2 regions of the Shewanella rhizosphaerae genome follow, and region 1 is predicted to be linked to the other one. Evidence: predicted binding sites of a transcription regulator. Region 1 holds the regulator's gene; the other holds the start of a gene.
The links. The regulator NrdR, encoded in region 1, represses ribonucleotide reductase genes. The targets are predictions, from matches to a motif close to AAACACNANATNTNGTGTTT.
Positions count from the first base shown of each region.

Region 2: nrdD (anaerobic ribonucleoside-triphosphate reductase) is a predicted target of NrdR. The motif match lies at 4,624-4,643, and genes of this name have one in related genera.

Region 1 covers NZ_CP080420.1:1,354,292-1,365,033, reverse strand. The annotation lists gene ribH (6,7-dimethyl-8-ribityllumazine synthase) at 1-235, opposite strand, end outside; gene ribBA (bifunctional 3,4-dihydroxy-2-butanone-4-phosphate synthase/GTP cyclohydrolase II) at 359-1,462, opposite strand; gene K0I63_RS06030 (riboflavin synthase) at 1,545-2,210, opposite strand; gene ribD (bifunctional diaminohydroxyphosphoribosylaminopyrimidine deaminase/5-amino-6-(5-phosphoribosylamino)uracil reductase RibD) at 2,217-3,377, opposite strand; gene nrdR (transcriptional regulator NrdR) at 3,415-3,888, opposite strand; gene glyA (serine hydroxymethyltransferase) at 4,013-5,266, opposite strand; gene K0I63_RS06010 (DUF3943 domain-containing protein) at 5,609-7,234, opposite strand; gene ettA (energy-dependent translational throttle protein EttA) at 7,546-9,210, shown strand; gene K0I63_RS06000 (metallophosphoesterase) at 9,423-10,541, shown strand.
Region 2 covers NZ_CP080420.1:2,876,995-2,887,736, forward strand. The annotation lists gene K0I63_RS12670 (hypothetical protein) at 1-387, shown strand, start outside; gene ribA (GTP cyclohydrolase II) at 514-1,131, opposite strand; gene K0I63_RS12680 (YibL family ribosome-associated protein) at 1,366-1,722, opposite strand; gene nrdG (anaerobic ribonucleoside-triphosphate reductase-activating protein) at 1,881-2,354, opposite strand; gene nrdD (anaerobic ribonucleoside-triphosphate reductase) at 2,475-4,592, opposite strand; gene K0I63_RS12695 (hypothetical protein) at 4,843-5,580, opposite strand; gene rssA (patatin-like phospholipase RssA) at 5,787-6,734, opposite strand; gene K0I63_RS12705 (DEAD/DEAH box helicase) at 6,987-8,330, shown strand; gene K0I63_RS12710 (DUF3010 family protein) at 8,646-9,086, shown strand; gene K0I63_RS12715 (M48 metallopeptidase family protein) at 9,162-9,668, shown strand; gene K0I63_RS12720 (peptidoglycan DD-metalloendopeptidase family protein) at 9,743-10,742, opposite strand, start outside.

The sequences.
Region 1 (10,742 bases):
GCGCTATGATGCCGTCAAATTTACCACTTGCCGCCACACGACGGGCTGCCAGCGGCAGCTCTACGGCACCCGGTACGCGGACAACGGTAATGTTGTCGTCGGCGACCTGACCGAAGCGCTTCAATGTATCCACCGCGCCTTCTAGCAGACTTTCAACCACGAAGCTGTTAAAACGTGAAACCACTATGGCCACTTTGGCGTTTTTCGACTCGATATTACCTTGAACTACGTTCATTTATCTTACCTAAATTAGCTTAACAAACCCGGCACGGGAAAAAAGAGGCGGTATAATACCACAGCCCACCGCGTTGATCCCCATGCAATTTAACTCAATTCGATGAATTACAAGCAGACTAGCTTATTCTGCAATATATTCAGTCACTTCTAAACCGAAACCAGACAGCGAATGATAACGCTTAGGCGAGCTGAGCAGACGCATGCTGGTCACGCCCACATCGGCCAGGATCTGCGAGCCCACACCCACTTGACGTGAGGTGCCTTGCCACTGCGCCGGCGCACCGACTTCGCCCTTGTCTTCCGCCTCGAAAGCCTTCACCTTGGCCACCAACTCTTCGTTGCTCTGCTGATGACCCAACACTACCAAGACGCCGCCTTCATCGGCGATACGCGCCATGGCTTTTTCCAGCGGCCAGCTACGCTTCTCGTCGCGCTCAGAGTGCAACAGATCGTTGAAGGTGTTTTGCAGATGCACGCGCACTAGAGCGTTAGGCTGAACTTCCCCCTTCACCAGAACATAATGCAATTGGTTATCTATGGTGTCGCGGTAGGTGATCATGTCGAACTCGCCGAAACGGGTCGGCAGCTTGCACTTGGCCTCACGCACCACGGTCGTTTCCTTGGTGTTACGGTATTCGATAAGATCGGCGATGGTGCCTATTTTGAGGCCATGCTTCTCGGCAAACACCTCAAGATCTGGACGACGCGCCATGGTGCCATCTTCGTTAAGGATCTCAACAATCACCGCCGACGGCTCATGGCCAGCCAGACGGGCCAGGTCACAACCCGCCTCGGTATGACCGGCGCGGATAAGCACCCCGCCCTCTTGGGCCATCAATGGGAAGATATGGCCTGGCTGCACAATATCCGACGGCTTAGCGTCACGGGCCACGGCGGCCTGCACGGTAACGGCTCTGTCATAGGCAGAGATGCCTGTGGTCACCCCTTCGGCCGCCTCGATAGACACGGTAAAGTTGGTGGAGAACTGGGCATTGTTGTTGCTCACCATCAGCGGCAGGTTGAGCTGCTCGCAGCGCGCCTTGGTCATGGTCTGACAGATGAGGCCACGGCCATAGGTGGCCATGAAGTTGATCGCCTCGGGCGTCACCAGGTTAGCGGCCATGATCAGGTCGCCTTCATTCTCTCTGTCTTCGTCATCCATCAAGATAACCATCTTACCCAGACGGATATCTTCGATAATCGCTTCTATGCTGTGTAGTGCCATTGTTAGACCTTGATTTATTAGAGCTTGAAATATTCTTATAGTAAGAGTTATTTAATCTGCTATTGGCTGGGATTGCCAGCGTCTATCTTAAAAAGCCGGAGCGAGCTAACAGATCCATGGTGACCTCTGAGCCTTTGGCTGGATTTTCCTCTGCCGCCTGAAAACTCAGTAGGCGCTCCAGGTGCCGGGCGATGAGATCCACCTCGATATTGACCCTGTCGCCCGCCTTCAAATCGATAAGCGTGGTTTCGCTGGCGGTATGGGGCACTATGGTCAGACGAAAACGCTCGCCGTCCACCTCGTTCACCGTCAGGCTGACACCATCTATGGTGATAGAGCCTTTGTGGGCGATATAGCGCGCCAGCCCCTTGGGGGGCGTCAGCCAAAATTCGATCGCCTTGCCGCGATACTGTCTGTCATCCACGCTGGCCACACCGTCGACATGACCGCTCACCATATGACCGCCGAGGCGGGTCGTCGGCGTCACCGCCTTTTCCAGGTTGACCTTCTGCCCCACCTGATAATGGGCAAAGCCGGTAAGGGCCACGGTTTCGGCTGAGATGTCCGCCACATAGCCGTCGGCCATCTGCTCGACTACGGTCAGACACACGCCATTGGTGGCGATACTGTCACCGAGTTTAACGTCACTTAAATCCAGCTTGCCGCTAGCCACCGTCAAGCGAATATCATCGCCGCGACGCTCAATTTTTCTCAGGCTGCCAACAGCCTCGATGATCCCAGTAAACATGACTAACTACTCTTTATCGCTCGGTAAATGATTGTGACTCAATTGAAAGGTGAGGCGTCTGTCGGCCCCGATCGCACGCTCGTCGCAAAGCTTGAGCGCGGGCAGCTGTGCCATCTCAGTATAGTCCGGCAGTGCCAGCAGGTTACGGCCATGGCCGCCTAAGATTTTCGGTGCCTGATACAGCACCAGCTCGTCCGCCAGCCCCTGTGCCATGAAGGCGCCGGCCAGGGTCGCCCCGGCCTCCACCATCACGCTGTTAAGCTGAGATCCCAGATGTTCCAGCAGCGCCTTTAGCGGCACTTGTCCATTGTCGCTCGGCAGTTGCAATTGACTCACATGCTCAGGCCAGGCGCTCGCCACGGCCACGGGATAGGGCTGACAGCTCACCAGCAACACGGGGGATTGTGTCTCAAATAGTTTTGCCTTGGCACTTAGGCGCGCACGGGAGTCGAGTACCACGCGAAGTGGCTGACGAATGTCGGCCTCGGTTAACTGCCCGGCCAGGCTGCCTAGCTCCTGATGACGTACATTCAGGCTAGGATCGTCGGCCAGCACCGTCTCTATGCCGGTCACGACGGCATCGAAACGTGCGCGCATACGCTGCACGTCACGGCGCGCCTCTGGCCCTGTGATCCACTTAGAGACGCCGTTAGAGAGCGCCGTCTTACCATCCAAGCTCGCAGCCAGCTTAATACCGACCCAAGGCAGGCCGCTGCGCATCCGCTTCATGAAGCCAGGGTTGAGGGCTGCGGCCTCTTCCTGGTGCAGACCCACTTCAACTTCAATCCCCGCATCTTGGAGCATCTTGATGCCACGGCCAGACACCTGAGGATTAGGGTCGGTGACCGCCACCACCACGCGGGCCACCTCTGCCTTGATCAGCGCCTCGGCGCAGGGCGGCGTGCGGCCATAGTGGCTACAGGGCTCCAGGGTCACGTATGCGGTGGCGCCTTTGGCCTTATCGCCCGCCATGCGCAGGGCATGCACCTCGGCGTGAGGGCCGCCGGCGGCGATATGAAATCCTTCACCCACCAGGGTATCCCCTTGGACTAATACACAGCCGACATTAGGGTTGGGACTGGTGGTGTATTGCCCCTTGCGGGCCAACTTAATGGCGCGCGCCATCATCTGGGAATCAAATTTGGACCAGGCCATGCTCATCGCCATCTCTTGAGAATAATTGGGGAAGCCCGATACGCATCGATTACGACTTACCCGCCTTGCTCTTATCGTTTTGCAACTTGGCAATCGCCTCGCCGAACTCGGAGACATCTTCGAAGGCGCGGTAAACCGAGGCGAAACGGATATAGGCCACCTTGTCGAGATTAACCAGGTGATCCATCATCAGGTTACCTATCATCTTAGAGGTCACTTCGCGTTCACCCGTGGCTCTCAGGGTCGATTTTATCTTGCTTAGCGCCTGCTCTATTTGGTCCATCGATACGGGGCGTTTCTCTACCGCCCTCAGCATGCCGCCGCGCAGCTTGTCTTCGTCGAAGGGTTGGCGGCTACCATCTTGTTTAACCACACGCGGCATCACCAGCTCGGCGCCTTCGAAGGTGGTAAATCTCTCGTGGCAAAGCAGACACTCGCGGCGACGACGTACCTGATGACCATCGGCCACCAGACGAGAATCGATCACCTTAGTGTCGGTTGCGCTGCAAAACGGACAATGCATTGAGCCTCCAGCAAATGCTAATCGGTATCTTGGGGAGCTTTCCCTTGAAATAGATACAAAAATGGCCGCTACCAATATTAAATCAGTAGCGGCCATCGGAGTTTACCCGATTTACCCCTTAAGGTTAACCGTAAACAGGGAACTTAGCGCACAATTCAAGCACCTGGTTCTTCACGCGCTCGATAGTGGCTTCGTTGTTGATGTCATCTAACACATCACAGATCCAGTTGGTCAGCTCAACAGCTTCGGCTTCTTTGAAGCCACGACGTGTGATGGCTGGCGAACCGATACGCAGGCCCGAGGTCACGAAAGGTGAACGTGGGTCGTTAGGTACTGAGTTCTTGTTTACCGTGATGTTGGCACGGCCCAGCGCCGCATCGGCATCTTTACCTGTGATATCTTTAGCTATCAGATCCAGCAGGAACAGGTGGTTTTCGGTGCCGCCAGAAACCACATCGAAACCGCGCTCAATGAAGGTGTTAGCCATCGCCTTAGCGTTAACCACTACCTGCTGTTGATATTCCTTGAACTCAGGAGACAGCGCTTCCTTGAAGGCCACCGCCTTACCGGCGATAACGTGCATCAATGGGCCGCCCTGACCACCTGGGAATACCGCAGAGTTCAGCTTCTTGTACAGGTCTTCGTCATTCGCCGCAGACAGGATGATACCGCCGCGAGGACCGGCTAGGGTCTTGTGAGTAGTAGAAGTCACCACGTGTGCGTGTGGCACAGGGTTTGGATAGACACCGGCAGCGATAAGGCCTGCAACGTGCGCCATATCGACAAACAGGTAAGCGCCAATCTTGTCGGCGATTTCACGCATGCGCGCCCAGTCGACGATACCAGAATAGGCAGAGAAACCACCGATCATCATCTTAGGCTTGTGCTCTACAGCCAGACGCTCCATCTCGTCATAGTCGATCTTGCCAGACTCGTCGATGCCGTAAGGAACTATGTTGTACAGCTTACCAGAGAAGTTTACTGGAGAGCCGTGCGTCAGGTGACCGCCGTGAGCCAGGTTCATACCCAGGACGGTATCGCCTGGTTGCAGTAGCGCCATGTAGACTGCGCTGTTAGCCTGTGAGCCGGAGTGAGGCTGAACGTTAGCATAGGTCGCACCGAAAAGTTCCTTGGCGCGTTCGATGGCCAGGTTCTCAACGATGTCGACATGTTCACAACCACCGTAGTAACGCTTGCCAGGATAGCCTTCGGCGTACTTGTTAGTCAGCTGAGAACCTTGAGCCTCCATCACGCGAGGAGAGGTGTAGTTCTCCGAGGCGATTAGCTCGATGTGCTCTTCTTGACGACGAGTCTCTTCCTGGATCGCTTGAAACAGTTGCGGATCAAAGTCAGCGATGTTCATCTCTTTTTTCAGCATTGGTCACTCCAGCTGTGAAAGTCTTATAAGGTAGGGTTGCGCGGTATTCTACAGTGCATTCGATCACAATCCCAGCATTTGCGACATGAAATTAGTTGCGATTCAGGCTGAGAAATGTTCATCAAAATGCACCTTAGGACAAAAGTGGGGTTAAGGTGGCCTGATTTGCCAAGACTCCTTTTTTGCAAGGGACAAAATGGCTGGTTTACAGCCTTTTGAACGAAAACACTGTTTTAATTACCCAACAAAAATGACGGCTCTGGGCCGTCATTTTGCATTAGTAATGGTAATCAGCAATCGTAATCAGTAATGGTAATCAGCAATCGTGATCAGTCATGGTACTCAGTAGTCGTATTCGAGTTGCAGCCAGCTGCGCTGCTCGCTGTCATCGAGGCGGCTGTAGATCCCCGGATTGTCTATGCCATGGATCTCACCGCTGCGGTCGATCCGCTCGTGGTGTAGGCTTAGAGTCAGATCCTTACTGATACCATAGCTGAGATAGATCTCATATCTGTCTCTGGCATCGTCGAAGTCCAGATCGCTGTTGTTAGGGTTCCACTGGGGGGCGCGCTCGTTCTCTTTGTCGTCGATAGAGCTCCAGCGCTGGGACTTAAGCTTCATGCCTAGTAAGAGATTACGATAGCTGGCCTCCAGTGACAGGTTAAAGGTGTGGCCCCAGGCATAGCCATATTCCCCCTCCCAGAGCACAGACTTGGTGCCCCAAAAATGCCGTCCCTGGGAGAGATAATCTTTGGTGGCGAAAGGTTTCACCATGGCAAAGTCACCAAAAAGATCGCCGCGCAGATCGATGCTGATATCTTGATTGGACCAGTTGGCCCCCATCGACAGGCCCAGCAGGTTGACCACGGCGTAGAAGTCTTCATCCAGCTCCAGCCCCAGGCTGGTGTATTCCATGCCGGTCGACGGACCGACATAGAAACTATGGGACCAGTCACTGGCGAGCCCGCCGCCTTTATGCTTGCGGCCATAGCTTGCCAGCAGCAGTTGGGTGGCCATCTGCCACTCCTCCACACCTTCCTGGGAGACCGCGGTCTCCATCATCATCTCCACCCGGCTGGGGGTGCCGCTGAGGGTGTCATATTTCCCTTCGCGACTGTCGATGGCCGCCCGCATCCCCAGCATCGCCATGGTGCTGCTAACTTCCGCCTTGTCTTTGCTGGCGTAGCGCACGCCGGTATAGACGGAGAAGCTGTCTTGGGTCTGGCTACGATCGAATCGGTTGGGACTCGGGTAACCAAACCAGCCCCGCAGCGTGCGCGAGGGGTTAAACAGATAACTCAGGCCGGTTGGCAACCAGCCCTCTTTGGCGGCCAGCATCTCGGAAAACTGAAACAGGCTCTCCCCCAGCACGGCGCCGCCCCAGGTGGTGACTATCTGATCGTTGATACTCACCACTTCCTTATACTCGGCAAACACCTCCCAGATAGTGGAGGCGGCAAAGGTGCCCAGGGTCGACTCGTAGTAGTTGAAGCCATGGTTACGAAACGCCTGATAATAGAGGGCGCCGGCGTAGGCGTGGCCCCAATTCATGCCGATATCGTTATCGTCATACTTCCAGGAGGCCCCCGTAGTCAACCTGTCATAGAAAAACTCCGCCGCATTGCCGTCGATCTCATAATCGAAATCATCTTCCATGGCCTCTGAGCCCGTCTTGTACAGCAGCTCGCCAAGCACCAGCACGGTTGAGAGTTCCAGTGTCGCGCCCCACCAATCCTTCTCGCTGGGCGCTAGCGGCAAGTCTATGGCCTCTACCGGCGCTATCTGCGCCGGCTTATCCGCTGGCCGCTGCACTTGAGACGCAGAGGCTAAGGCATACGCCAATTGGCCTTGAGCTGGCGCTTTTTGAACAGGATAGGCCTGTGCTGGCTCGGCATGGGCGGTAAGTGGCAATAACAGGCTGGCACCACCTAACAGGGAGGCGGCAATAACAGGTGATGTGGCTTTCAAGATCAATCCCTTATCTTTATCGTTATTCTTATTCTTGTGTTCTTTCTTCAACCCTTAGGGTCAAAGCTTTTAATCGATGCTCTTTATCAGAAACTGTGTTCATCCGCCCAATTCATGGCGCCTAGCATTTAGCTGTGCCCCCTTGAGCGGCTCAGGATGTTAACAATTTTTACAAGATGTCACAAAACAAAAACTTCTCATCATAGAACATGGCGGCGAGGCCAGCGAAAAGGGACCGAAAATCCGATTTAAGTTCTAAGGCGATTACAGTAGAATTGCCCCCATTGTTTCGTCAGTGAGTAAACTTTTTTATGGCTCAGTTTGTATACAGCATGCTACGCGTGGGCAAGATAGTCCCGCCGAAGAAGCAGATCCTCAAAGATATTTCCTTAAGCTTTTTCCCCGGCGCCAAGATTGGCGTATTAGGTCTTAACGGTTCGGGTAAGTCCACCCTGCTGCGCATCATGGCCGGTATCGATACCGAGATCGAGGGTGAGGCGCGTCCGATGCAGGATCTTAAGATAGGTTACCTGCCCCAGGAGCCTAAACTAGATCCTCAGCAGACAGTGCGCGAAGCGATCGAAGAAGCGGTAAGTGAGGCCAAGAACGCCCTAACCCGTCTCGATGAGGTTTACGCCCTATACGCTGAACCAGATGCCGATTTCGACGCCCTTGCCAAGGAACAGGGTGAGCTGGAAGCCATCATCCAGGCCCAGGATGCCCACAACCTGGACAACATTCTCGAGCGCGCCGCCAACGCCCTGCGTCTGCCGGACTGGGACGAAAAGATTGAGGTATTATCAGGGGGTGAGCGTCGCCGTGTGGCCATCTGTCGCCTGCTGCTTGAAAAGCCAGACATGCTGCTGCTGGACGAACCGACCAACCACTTAGACGCCGAGTCTGTCGCCTGGTTAGAGCGCTTCCTGCAAGAATACACGGGTACCGTTGTGGCCATTACCCACGATAGATACTTCCTCGACAACGCCGCCGGTTGGATCTTAGAACTCGACCGTGGCGAGGGTATCCCATGGGAAGGCAACTACTCTTCTTGGCTAGAGCAGAAAGAGGCCCGTCTGAAGCAGGAATCGGCTGCCGAAAGTGCCCGTCAGAAGACCATCGCCAAGGAACTCGAGTGGGTTCGTCAAGGTGCCAAGGGCCGTCAGTCAAAGGGCAAGGCCCGTATGGCACGTTTCGAAGAGCTGAACACCAACGACTACCAGAAACGTAACGAGACCAACGAACTGTTTATTCCGCCAGGGCCACGCCTGGGTGACAAGGTGATCGAGGTGAACAACCTGACCAAGTCCTATGGCGACCGCGTGCTGATCGACAACCTGAGCTTCAGCGTACCTAAAGGCGCCATCGTCGGTATTATCGGTGCTAACGGTGCCGGTAAGTCGACCCTGTTTAAGATGATCAGCGGCGCCGAACAGCCAGACAGCGGCAGTATCGAAGTGGGTGATACGGTTCAGATCGCCTCGGTGGAGCAGTTCCGTGATGCCATGAACGACAAGGCGACCGTATGGGAGGAGATCTCCGGCGGTCAAGATATCATGCGTATCAACAACACTGAGATCCCGAGCCGCGCCTACGTGGGCCGCTTCAACTTCCGCGGCGGCGATCAGCAAAAGATCATCGGCACCCTGTCCGGTGGTGAGCGCAACCGTGTGCACCTTGCCAAGCTGCTCCAGGCAGGCGGTAACGTGCTGCTCCTCGATGAGCCCACCAACGATCTCGACGTCGAAACCCTGCGCGCCCTGGAAGAAGCCCTGCTTGAATTCCCTGGCTGTGCCATGGTGATCTCGCATGACCGTTGGTTCCTCGACAGAATCGCCACCCACATCCTGGATTACCGCGACGAGGGTCAGGTGAACTTCTACGAGGGTAACTACACAGAATACTCGACCTGGCTGAAAGAGACTCTGGGTACGGATGTGATTGAGCCGCACCGTCTCAAGTACAAGCGCATGAGCTAACGCGCGCACCTCGCACTCTCGAGCAATTTCAGTAGCGCAAAGCACATACAAACGGAGGCAGTAGCCTCCGTTTTTTTATCATATCTTCCCAAAACCAGCTCCCTCGTTAAAAGGGTCAAACATGGAAACAAAAGCGTGCTAGGATTGAACGCCTATCCGCCAACAACATCAGAATAATAAAAGGATTTGTCTTGAATAGATCACTCTGGCTAATGCCACTCGACTCAGCGCTAAAGGCGGCCAGCTTATGCCTGGCCGGTCTACTGCCCCTACAACCTTTAGCCGTTCAGGCGCAAACTCAGCAAGAGACTAAGGCAGTGACTCAAGCCAGTACTCATTCAGGCATGAGTGACGGCCCCTATCTATTTCTCAACCCCAAGGCCGAGATAGCCGATTGGATCTGCGAAGGCCAGCATAAACAGACCCGCGTCAACCAGGGACAGCTGAGCCGCCCAGAACATTGCGGCAAACTTCCCGAGCCCAGCCTGAATCCGCAGGCTAAAGAGGTGCTGGCAGACAGCTATCAAGGGGTGGATAAGATAGTGGCGCTCAGCGACGTTCATGGTCAATATGAGGTGCTGCGGCAGCTGCTGCGCCGCCATAAGATCATCGACCAGAATAACAACTGGGCCTTCGGCAGGGGTCATATGGTAATGACGGGCGATATGTTCGACCGCGGCCCTCAGGTTAACGAGGTGCTCTGGTTCATGTACAAACTCGATAAGCAGGCCAAGGCCGCCGGCGGCCAGCTGCACCTCTTGATGGGCAACCACGAACAGATGGTGATGCGCGGCGATCTACGCTACGTCAACGACAAGTACCAGACCGCCAGTAAGCTGCTTAATCGCAGCTATGAGGCGCTCTACGGTCAAGACAGCGAACTCGGCCAATGGCTCAGAAGCAAGCACACTATCGTTAAGATCAACGACGCCCTCTTCCTCCATGGCGGCATCAGTCAGGAGTGGGTCGACCGCGGCCTGACACTGGCTAGGGCCAACAGCCTCTACCGGGAAAATATCGACAAGAGTAAGGCCGAGCTGAAGCAAGATGAGCTTCTCAACTTTCTCTTCTTCGGCAACGGCCCCACCTGGTATCGAGGCTACTTTAAGCCCGACTTCGATACCCAGGAGCTGGCCAACATCCTGGACTACTTCAAGGTCAAGCGCATCGTTGTGGGCCATACCTCACAGACTCGGGTACTAGGCCTGTTCGACAACCGGGTTATCGCCATCGACAGCAGCATCAAAAAAGGCCTGTCTGGTGAACTGCTCCTCATAGAGAAAGACCGGCTGATCCGCGGTCAGTATGACGGCAGTCAAACACCGCTATGACATCCGCCGCCTAGCTAGGCGACTAATCGACTAGCTAGGCAACTTCTTAATTTAGCCATGCAGGGACTTGGCTAGGCTCTTGCCTTTCAGCAATCTCGACACAACCTCTGAAAGCGGCGCCTAAAAAAGAGCCTAAAAACATAGACTTAACTCGATAGCCTCACACCTTGGCATCCTTCCATTTCTAACTATTCCGCAGTC
Region 2 (10,742 bases), 1.5 Mb from region 1:
GAGGCGGCTCAAAATCCAAATGACCCAAACCAGAGTGAACAAACTCTGTCCAGCAGTGACAGAGTCAGCCTGTCTGAGGCAGGCAAGCAGGCCCTCGCCGATGCAACCGGCAAGGCGCTGCACAACAGCGAAGCCGCCAAGACTGACAAGGCGCGCAAGACTGAGGAAGCAGAAGACGATGAAAACTTGTCTGAGATCGACAAGAAGATCAAAGAATTGAAACAGAAACTCGAAGAGCTACAACTGGAGCTTCAGGCCCTGCAGGGGGACGATTCTGAGGCGGCGGAGCTGGAGCGCAAGCAGATACAAGATCAGATAGCCATCACCACCAACCAGCTGATGGCCCTGCTTAAAGCCAAAGAGAAGCAGGTTCAGCCAAGAGAATAGAATCCATAGAGGAAGAGTTGCCAGCATGTAGGCCGTGGCGACACATTAAGGTCACCACGGTGCTAACTCATATTTAGAAGTTATCCCAAAGCCTATACCGTGAACTTAGCCACGGCAAAAGCAGGATTAGTCTTGATGCTCTTCGGTGAAGTGATATTCAGACATCATGTGACCCAGCTCGGTCGATTTGGTCTTCAGATAGGCCTCGTTATAACGATTCTTACCCACCTGCAGTGGCACACGCTCGATAACCGCGATGCCAAGTTCCTTCATCGCCTTCACCTTGCGGGGATTATTGGTCATCAGCTTCACCTGCTGCACACCAATCTTCTCAAGCATGGGCTTGATCATGTCATATTTGCGCATATCGGCGGCAAAACCCAGACGCTCGTTGGCTTCCACCGTATTGGCGCCTTGATCCTGCAGCTCATAGGCACGGATCTTATTGAGAAGGCCTATACCACGGCCTTCCTGACGCAGATAGAGAATAAATCCCTGACCCGCCTCGGCGATATTTTGCATCGCGGTTTGTAGCTGAAAACCACAATCGCAGCGCAGACTGAACAGGGCATCGCCAGTCAGACACTCGGAGTGAATTCTGCCCAGAATGGGCTGGCTCGCATCTAACTCGCCAAAGGTGAGCGCCACATGTTCTTTGCCCGTCTCTGTATCTTCGAAACCATGCATGGCAAACACTCCCCAAGGGGTGGGAAGCTTTGAGGTGGCGACATACTTAATCGACATGAAATAACCTTTACAACTCGCTCTGTCTGAGATGCGAACGAAAAATGAAAACCAGGAGGAGAGACTCTCCCCTTTCTCAGACCGAGCATTCTATGTGTTTTTGCCTAACAGTGAAATACCCGAGTGATGAAATCGGTTATTGCTTCACCGCAACCGCTTTGGCTTATAAGGATACGCCCTGAGTGGCGGCAAGGCTATGAAGTCGCTCACGCCGCCATCAAAATCCTCTATGGCCTAGAAGGCCTTAGGCGCGTATCCAGTCACCTGAGTCAGTCCCATCTGGCGCCCAAGGGCCGTCATGGGATGCACAACGATCAAGCCCTTCACCGAACGCTTGAGCTTACCCATATCCGCCTGCTCGGCCTTGGTCAGCGCACGGCTAAAGGCAAGTTCGCTCACCTCTGTGCCGCGTTTGTTCAACTGACGGCTCTGCTGCTGTTTAACATGGGTAATTTGCTTAGTTACCGCATTGATCTCTTGCTTAAATTGCAAAATCACCGCCTGATCGCCACGCTTCTCTGCCGCATCTAATTTACGACGATACTTGTCGAGACGATCGTTTAACTGCTGTAACTCTTGCTTTAAATTCATTAACTTGCCTTAAAAATCTCGCGAATATACAAATGCCACTCAGATAAAAATAGGCAGCATTTGCCAGTTTGGCGAACATTATACCACTAATGAGGAAGGTACGAACAAGTCATCCGGCATTGGCTGCACCCAAGCCATAGCAGTATCTGCCGCTAATTTCAGCGTTTTTCGGTGAGATAGTGAATAACCTGATTGCTGCTCCCGCGAAACACCAGACTGGGATCGGCGAGCGACTGCTCAAACTTGCCATCCACCAGCACGTCCACATGGGCGATAACCGCTTGTTGGGCCGGGCTGAGTTCATCGAGTCTATAGCCAGTCCACAGCCAGATATCCTTGCCCCGGCACTCCTGCCTTACACGTTTAACTAAGGCCAAGATGACATCGAGATTACCCGGATGCAGCGGGTCGCCGCCAGAGAGCGACAGGCCGCGGCGCACAATGCGGGTATCATTGAGATCCTTAATCACTTGCTCAAGCATAGCCTCGTCGAACAGATGGCCCGAGTCAGGATTCCAGGTCGACTGGTTGTAGCAGCCACGGCACTGATGCTCGCAGCCCGAGACAAACAGGGTCGCCCTGGTGCCGGGTCCATTGACCACGTCGATAGGAAAATATTGATGATAGTTCATGTGCCCCTCATACAAAGATAGCAAGTGCCCCGGGGCGCCTTGCTATCTTCATCTTTTCTTTCACTTTCTATATTCACTTTGTGCCCGCAGCCGAAACTTAGGGCTGCTTGGCTCAGCTCATTAGAGGTGCTTCACCCGGCGTTTAACTTCTTCCTGCTTACCATAGTTGAAGGGTCTGGCATCCGGGCTGCCCAGGTAGCCACACACCCTGCGGGTCACAGACACCCGGCTCGGCTCATGGTTGCCACACTTAGGACAGGTAAAGCCCTTGCTGGTACAGCTAAACTCGCCGGTGAAGCCACAGTCGTAGCACTCGTCAATCGGCGTGTTGGTACCATAGTAAGGCACCCGGCTGTAACTATAATCCCACACATCTTCCAGCGCCTCGATATTGTGCTGCATGTTAGGGTATTCACCGTAGCAGATGAAGCCGCCACTGGTGAGCGCGGGATAGGGCTGCTCGAAATCCAACTTATCGTAGGGATTCACCTTCTTCTCCACATCTAGGTGGAAGCTGTTGGTGTAATAGCCGCGATCCGTAACGCCGTCGATCACCCCAAAGGCCTCTGTATCCAGCTTGCAGAAGCGGCTACACAGGTTCTCGCTCGGCGTGCTGTAGAGGCTAAAGCCATAGCCCGACTCCTCGCGCCAACGCACGGTCGCCGCCTTGAGGTGCTCGATAATGGCAAGCGCCTTGCCGCGCAGGGCCTCGCTGTCATATACATGGGTCTCGCTGCCATAGAGGGCATTGATGGTCTCATGCAGGCCGATATAACCCAGGGAGATAGAGGCGCGACCATTCTTAAAGATGCCGCTGATCTCATCATCCGCGCGCAGACGCACGCCACAGGCGCCTTCCATATAAAGAATTGGCGCTACCCTAGCCTTCACGCCTTGTAGACGCTCGATGCGCGTGTCCAGGGCGCGGCGGGCCACCGCCAAACGCTCATCCAGCAGCTGATAGAAACGCGTCTCGTCGCCCTTAGCCTCGATAGCGATACGCGGCAGGTTCAAGCTGACCACGCCAAGGTTATTACGCCCTTCATGTACCAGCTCGCCCTCCTCCTCGTAGGTGCCGAGGAAGCTGCGACAACCCATAGGCGTCTTAAAGGAGCCTGTGACCTTTTCCACCTGCTCATAGTTGAGGATATCCGGGTACATGCGCATCGACGCACACTTGAGTGCCATCTGCTTGATATCATAGTTGCAGTCGCCCGCCTTGTGGTTGATGCCGTCGCGAATGGCGAAGACCAGCTTAGGGAAGACCGCCGTCTTACGGTTCTTACCCAGGCCCGTCATGCGCACCTTCATCATGGATGACTGGATGAGGCGCGACTCCCAGGAGGTGCCCAAGCCGAAGCCGAAGGTGACAAAAGGTGTCTGGCCGTTGGCTGTGTGCAGGGTGTTGACCTCATACTCCAGCGACTGGAAGGCGTCGTGACACTCTTTCTCTGTCTGCGCCGTGGCAAAAGCCTTGGCATCTGTGATCCCCCAAGTCAGCGCGACCTGATAGTGCTTGTCATAACTCTTGGCAACGAAAGGCGCGAGCACCTCGTCGATACGGTTGATGGTGGTACCGCCATAGATATGGCTGGCCACCTGGGCGATGATCTGCGCCGTAACCGCAGTCGCAGTCGAGATAGACTTAGGGGTCTCGATCTCGGCGTTGCCCATCTTGAAGCCATGGGTCAACATGCCGGCCAGATCGATCAGCATACAATTAAACATGGGGAAGAAAGGCGCATAGTCGAGATCGTGATAATGGATCTCACCCGACTCATGGGCCGCCACCACATCCTTAGGCAGAATATGGCGTGTGGCATAGTGTTTGGCCACAATGCCCGCCAGCAGATCACGCTGGGTGGGGATCACCTTAGAGTCTTTGTTGGCGTTCTCGTTCAGCAGCGCCGCATTGCTCTGCTCCACCAAGCCACGGATCTCGCGGTTGAGACGGCTGCTCAACTCACGATGGATATCCCTATCATGGCGATACTCGATATAGACCCTGGCGAGTTGCTTATAGGGGCCTTCCATCAACTGATTTTCTACCGCATCTTGCAGGTCGTGAATATCCACCTGCTCGAGCTCGGCCACCGAATGGCGTACTTGTAAGGCCACCTCGGTGGCATAGGCAACATCATCAATACCTGCCGAACTTGCTGCAGCAACCACTGCATCTCGAATCCTTGTTTCGTCAAAAGGCGTGCGGTAACCATCCCGCTTAATAACCACTGGCATTGTTCAATATCTCCTCAAGTAACGGCCAAATTAACACCATATATAGTGTTAATATAGACGATGAACACAATATGTAGCGCATTAAGCTACAAGTTAGGCTCAAGTACCTTGATCCAGATCATTAATTTGCGGATGGAATTTTGTGACACAAGATTACTGCCAACTGGGCCACTTATCGTTAAAACTTGCCTTGACCCAGTCGGCAAAGGGAGCTAGATGCGGGATAAAAATGGGACAAGCTGTGAATAAATTACGTAATTCGTTTAGATAGTGCCAGATAACGCTGTAATTGCCCGGAAGCCTGTTGCGAACTTCCCGACGCGACCGCCAATTGCATGGTGGATTTAAGCGCCTGCCACATCTCCTTGTCTCTGCTCGCCAGACCGTTATCTCCTTGAACAAACACCGACAGCTGGGCCGATACCCGCGCCGCCTTCTGGTTCAAACCCTGAGTGTCGAGGCTGTCCATCTGCTTGAGCACAGACTCGGCGTCATCTAGCATGGCGATCATCACGCTATCGGGTTTACTCTCCTTGAGCTGCTCGCGCTGGCTGGCAATGAAGTCGAGCAGCGACGGCTGCGAGCCATCGCCCCTTGGGATCTCAAAGCCCGCCTGACTCAGGCGATTTAGCTGATTTTCCGACAAGATGCCGTCCTGATGTAGACGCTGAATTAACTTGGGAATATCGCCGATACTAAACTGCCCTTTGGAGAAGAAGTCTTTGGCCATCGCCTCTATCTTCTGTGCCCGCTCGGCCCTTGGCGAGAGAAATACCGCCTCCTGTGGGATATCTGGTCCTGTCGTTTGCGCCTTGGAGACTTGATTTGACAGGGTCACCTTGTCGCTGGCCGATGAGCCGTCGACATCACGTGTGTCCTGACCATGTGTATCAGGGCCATGTGCTTCTTGGCCGTGTGAATCTAGGCCATAGCTGTTGGCAATCAGATTGGCTTGTGAAGCATTAATGGCCTGGCTAATTGAATTCATTGTCAATTTTTCGACTACTGCAGAGAAATATCCCTACAAGCAGCAAAAACCAGGCCAAAGCTCCTAGCCAGAACTCCTAAAGAGACAAGCCTTAGGGAATGCTAGGTGATTATTTAAACAACTCCTGTTTATAAGGACTGACGCCTAAGGGCTAACAACTACGCACTCACGCCTAAAGACTATTACTTAGACTATTACTCAGGCTATCAGTGACGCTCAAGCTCATCGATACGGGCGCGGATGATATGGGCCACCTGCTTCACCGCCTCTTGCCCCGCCTCGATCGCCTCGCCCGCGCGGTGGAACTCCATGGTGCCAATCTCCATCACGTTAGGGGTGATCAGAATATCCGGCGGATCCCCCATCAGGCGCACCCGCTTGTGGCGCTGCTCCAGGATATCCATCGACTGAGACATCACAGCCAACATGCCTGGCTCGCTGCGATTGCCGAGGGAAAACTTATCGGTCAGGCCGCTGACATAATCCCGGCCCCGGGCCAGGAGATCCATGAAACCGCTCTCCAGCTCCTTCTCGGCTTTCACCTGCTCTGCTTGGCTCGCCTTCACGTCGGAAGAGATGGCCACAGGCAGCTGCTGATGGCGGGTCTTCCTGTGGGCGTTAAGATCCACGGCAATCACCAAGTCGACGCCCATGGCCCGGCTTACCGATACGGGCACAGGGTTAACCACGGCACCATCCACCAGCCAACGCTCGCCGACTCGCGCCGGTGGTAAGATCCCCGGCATGGAGCAGGAGGCTCGCACCGCATGACGCAGGCTACCCTGCTTGAACCAGATCTCCTGGCCGGTATAGAGGTCGGTCGCCACCGCGGCAAAGGGCATCTGCATCTGCTCGATATCCAGGTTGCCGATATGCTGCTGCATCACGTCGAACACCTTCTCACCGCCAATCAGCCCCCCCTTGCGCCAGCTCAGATCCATCAGGCCCAACACATCCCAGCTGGAAAAGCTGGTCACCCAGGCCTCTAGATCGCTAAGGTTATCTTGTGCATAGGCGGCGCCCACCACGGCGCCGATAGAACAGCCGGCCACCTTGTTGGGGAAGACTCCCATGTTCGCCAGCTCGTTTAGCACACCTATATGGGCCCATCCCTTTGCCGCACCACTACCCAGTGCAATGCCGATATTCACCATCTTCTCTGTTACTCTCCCTGGGACGCGAGCCGCTTGAGCTAGTCACTTAAGTAAATAGCTTGAGAAAGTCGCGTCTTATTGTCTTTAGTTTTCATCATAAGCCAAACCATGACGCCGCACAGCCCATAGCGATAAAAATTAATCTAAGCGCTGCGCCGTAGCATTGATTGGCGACGGGCCAGCGCGCAAGTCGTGGCTGAATCGCTCACGGCGATGTATAATGCGCCCCTATCTATATTTCGGAGCACAGCATTGCAATTTTCAGATTTTTCACTCGATAAACGTCTACTGACCAGCCTTGAACATATGGGCATCGACACGCCGACCGAGATCCAAACGCAATCGATACCCGTAGGCTTATCGGGAAGAGATCTTATGGCATCGTCTAAGACGGGCTCGGGCAAGACCCTGGCCTTCCTGTTGCCAGCAATGCAGCGTGTCATAGCCACCAAGGCGCTAAGCAAGCGCGATCCCAGGGTATTGATTCTGCTACCGACCCGAGAGCTGGCCACCCAGGTCTACAGTCAGCTGCGCCTACTGGTCGCCAATACTCAATACAAGGCGATCAAGATCCTCGGCGGCGAGAACTTTAACGATCAGGCCAAGGCCTTGGCGAGAGACCCCCACTTCGTGGTGGCAACCCCTGGCCGTCTGGCGGATCATTTGGCTCAGCGTCACCTGTTCCTCAACGGACTCGAGCTGCTTATCCTGGATGAGGCCGACCGCATGCTGGATCTTGGCTTCGCCGAGCAGCTCAGGGCGATCAACCAGGCCGCAGATCACAAGCGTCGCCAGACCCTGATGTTCTCGGCAACCTTAGATCACGGTCAGATCAACGAGATTGCCGCCGAGCTGCTCAAGGAGCCGGAGCATGTGGCCATAGGCGCCTCCCATGTGGAAAACCAGGATATCGCCCAGAAGATCTACCTGTGCGACAACCTGAGCCACAAGGAGCAGCTGCTCACCCGTCTGCTACAGCTTGAGCCCCACAAGCAGGTGATCATCTTCACCGCCACCCGTGGCGATACCGACCGCCTGGCTGGTGTGCTGGCCGAACAGGGCTTTAGCACCAGCTCCCTCAGCGGCGAGTTGAAACAGGCGGCGCGTAACCAGATCATGGACCAGTTCAGCCGCGGTCAGCAGCAGATATTGGTCACCACAGACGTGGCCTCCCGCGGCTTGGATCTGCTTAACGTATCCTTGGTGATCAACTTCGACATGCCAAAGTTTGCCGAAGAGTACATTCACCGTATCGGTCGTACCGGCCGCGCCGGCGCCAAGGGCGATGCTATCTCCCTGGTAGGCCCGAAAGACTGGGTCAACTTCAAGCAAGTACAAAACTTCCTGCGTAAAAGCTTTGAGTTCAGCGAGCTGGAGGAGTTGGCGCCTAAGTTTAAGGGGCTAAAAGATAAGCCGAGCCAGGAGAAGCGCCTGGGTAAGCAGCAGGCGAAACCTAAGGCTAAGAAGGCTAAAGCCGCCAGCAGAGCCAAGCCGACGAAGCCGCGGGATAAGCGCTTCATCACAGGCGTCGATGTGGGCGATGCGCCTATGCTTAGAAAGCCCAAGGCGAAACTGCAGGATACCCCTGAAGATTAACGCCTGGCCCCGAGCCAAAAACCTATGATTAGCGGTCACTTAGCGGTCACTTAGTATTTACTGAGGGCCGCTTTTTATTGCCCGCTTTATCTCTTGTCTATCTGCTCTCTACTGTTCTGTACCCGTTCTGCATCTATTCTATATTTATTCAATATCGCCCGACGCTAATCGTGTCGGGCGGTTATCTATGGCACATGCCACCCTATTTAAATCAAGCGGCAGACGATAGCGGCGATTTTCACCTAACAACTAGTGCTCAATCGGACCAATTAAGGTTACAATAGCCGCCATTGATTTTTTTATATTAGGGTTATCATGAGAGTTTGTGGCGTTGAGTTAAAAGGTGGCGAAGCCATCATCTGTTTGTTGAGCTATGAGGGTGAGACCTTTAACATCCCAGATTGCCGTTCTCGCTCACTGACCATCTCTAATTCGGCCAGCACTGAGTCGATCAAAGAGTTCCACTTCGCCTTCAGTAAGCTGATGCAAGACTACAAGGTCGATCAGGTCGCCATCATAGAGCGCGAGCAGAAAGGTAAACTGGCAGGCAGCGCCACCAGCTTCAAGATGGAAGCGGCGATTCAGCTTTGCGGCCTGCCGGTACAGCTGATCTCACCGGTCAACATCAAGGAGCAGCTCAAACGCAATCCACCTATGGTGGATTTCGAAGGCCTGGATCTCAAGCGTTTCCAAAAGAGCGCCTTCGAGGTCGCCTACTGCTACCAAAACAAGTGCATCTTCGCCAAGAAAGATTAAGCCTGTTGCCGGGCGCATCCCGCCCGGCATTATCTAATCGCTTCACCTCAGCCGTCATCCACTAGGCTTTTGCTTATGTCATCACTGCCCTATCTGCAAGGCTATCGGCCCGAGCTTATCAGCCAGGTCAACGAACTGATCGAGACCAATCGATTGAGGAGCGTCCTCGAACGCCGCTACCCTGATAGTCACACGATCCGCAGCGACAAGGCCCTGTATGACTACACCATGGCGCTGAAAACCCGTTATCTTAAGAAGTCTTCGCCCCTGAGTAAGGTGATCTTTGACGATAAGATCACCCTCAAGAAGCAGGCGCTGGGCCTGCACAGCTATGTCGCCAAGAATCACGGCGGCAAGACCAAGTCGAAGAATGAGATCCGCATCGCCGCGCGCCTCAAGGAGGTGCCCGAGCCCCTGCTGCGCATGGTGGTGGTACACGAGCTGGCACATCTTAAAGAGAAGGATCACAACAAGGCCTTCTATCAGCTCTGTTGCCATATGCAGGGCGACTACCATCAGCTTGAATTTGACCTGCGGCTGTGGCTCACCATGCTGGATCTCGAGGCCCAAGAGAAAGGCTAAGCATAAAAAACGCCACATCATGTGGCGTTTTTCTATTCAATAAGCAGTTAAATCAATCGGTATTAATTAGCTTTTTAGCTCTGGCCCATCATCATCTGGCGCACCTTGACCAGCTGAGCAAACTCGCCCATCTGCTTTTTCGACAGCTTACTCGCCATAGGGATATCCGCCTTCATAGGATCCACGGGGCGGCCATTGATATGGAACTCATAGTGCAGATGTGGCCCTGTGATGCGGCCCGTCTTACCCGACAGGGCGATCACCTGGCCTCGAGACACCCTCTGTCCCTTGTGCACCAGGGCCTTAGAGAGATGCAGATAACGGGTACGATACTTGTTGCCGTGGTCGATCACCACATATTTACCCGCATATCTATGGTCGGTCACCAAAGAGACGATGCCATCGCCAGGGGCTACCACCTTAGTGCCGATCGGCGTGGCGAAATCTGTGCCGTTATGGGGCGCGGTGCGACCCGTAACCGGATGGTGACGATGGCGATTAAAGCGCGAGCTGACACGGTAGTTCTTCTGTAGCGGCACACGCTGGAAGGCCCTTGCCAGGCTGCGGCCCTGATCGTCATAGAAGTTGCCGTCGCTATTCTGGTAGGCGTTGATCGTGCTGCGGCCACGTTCTATGGTGATGGCGAGAATGTCGCTGTTACCCGTCACCTCACCATCGATGTATTGATCGCTCTTAAGCACAGAGAATCGGTCGCCCGCGCGCAGATCCCGGGCAAAATTCAGCTTCTCTTTCAGCAGGGACTCGATGCGCTGGATCTCACCGGCATTCAGGCCGATACGCTGAGCCGACAGATAGAAGGAGCCCTGGATCTCACCGCTTAAGGCCCTGTCCTGCCAGATCCCCTCGATATTGATCTCATCGACACTGAATCCCCCCTCCTCGTACCGGCTAAACACCACCTGGCGCGCCGCATTGAAGTAGAGTTCGAGTTTCTCGAGCTGACCCGAGTCATCGAGCCAGAAACGTATGATGTTGCCGGGTTTGAGGGTATCGAGGGCCAGAATGTTCAGATCCGCCTCCAACACCTTGTACATGGTCTGCTGATCCACATTG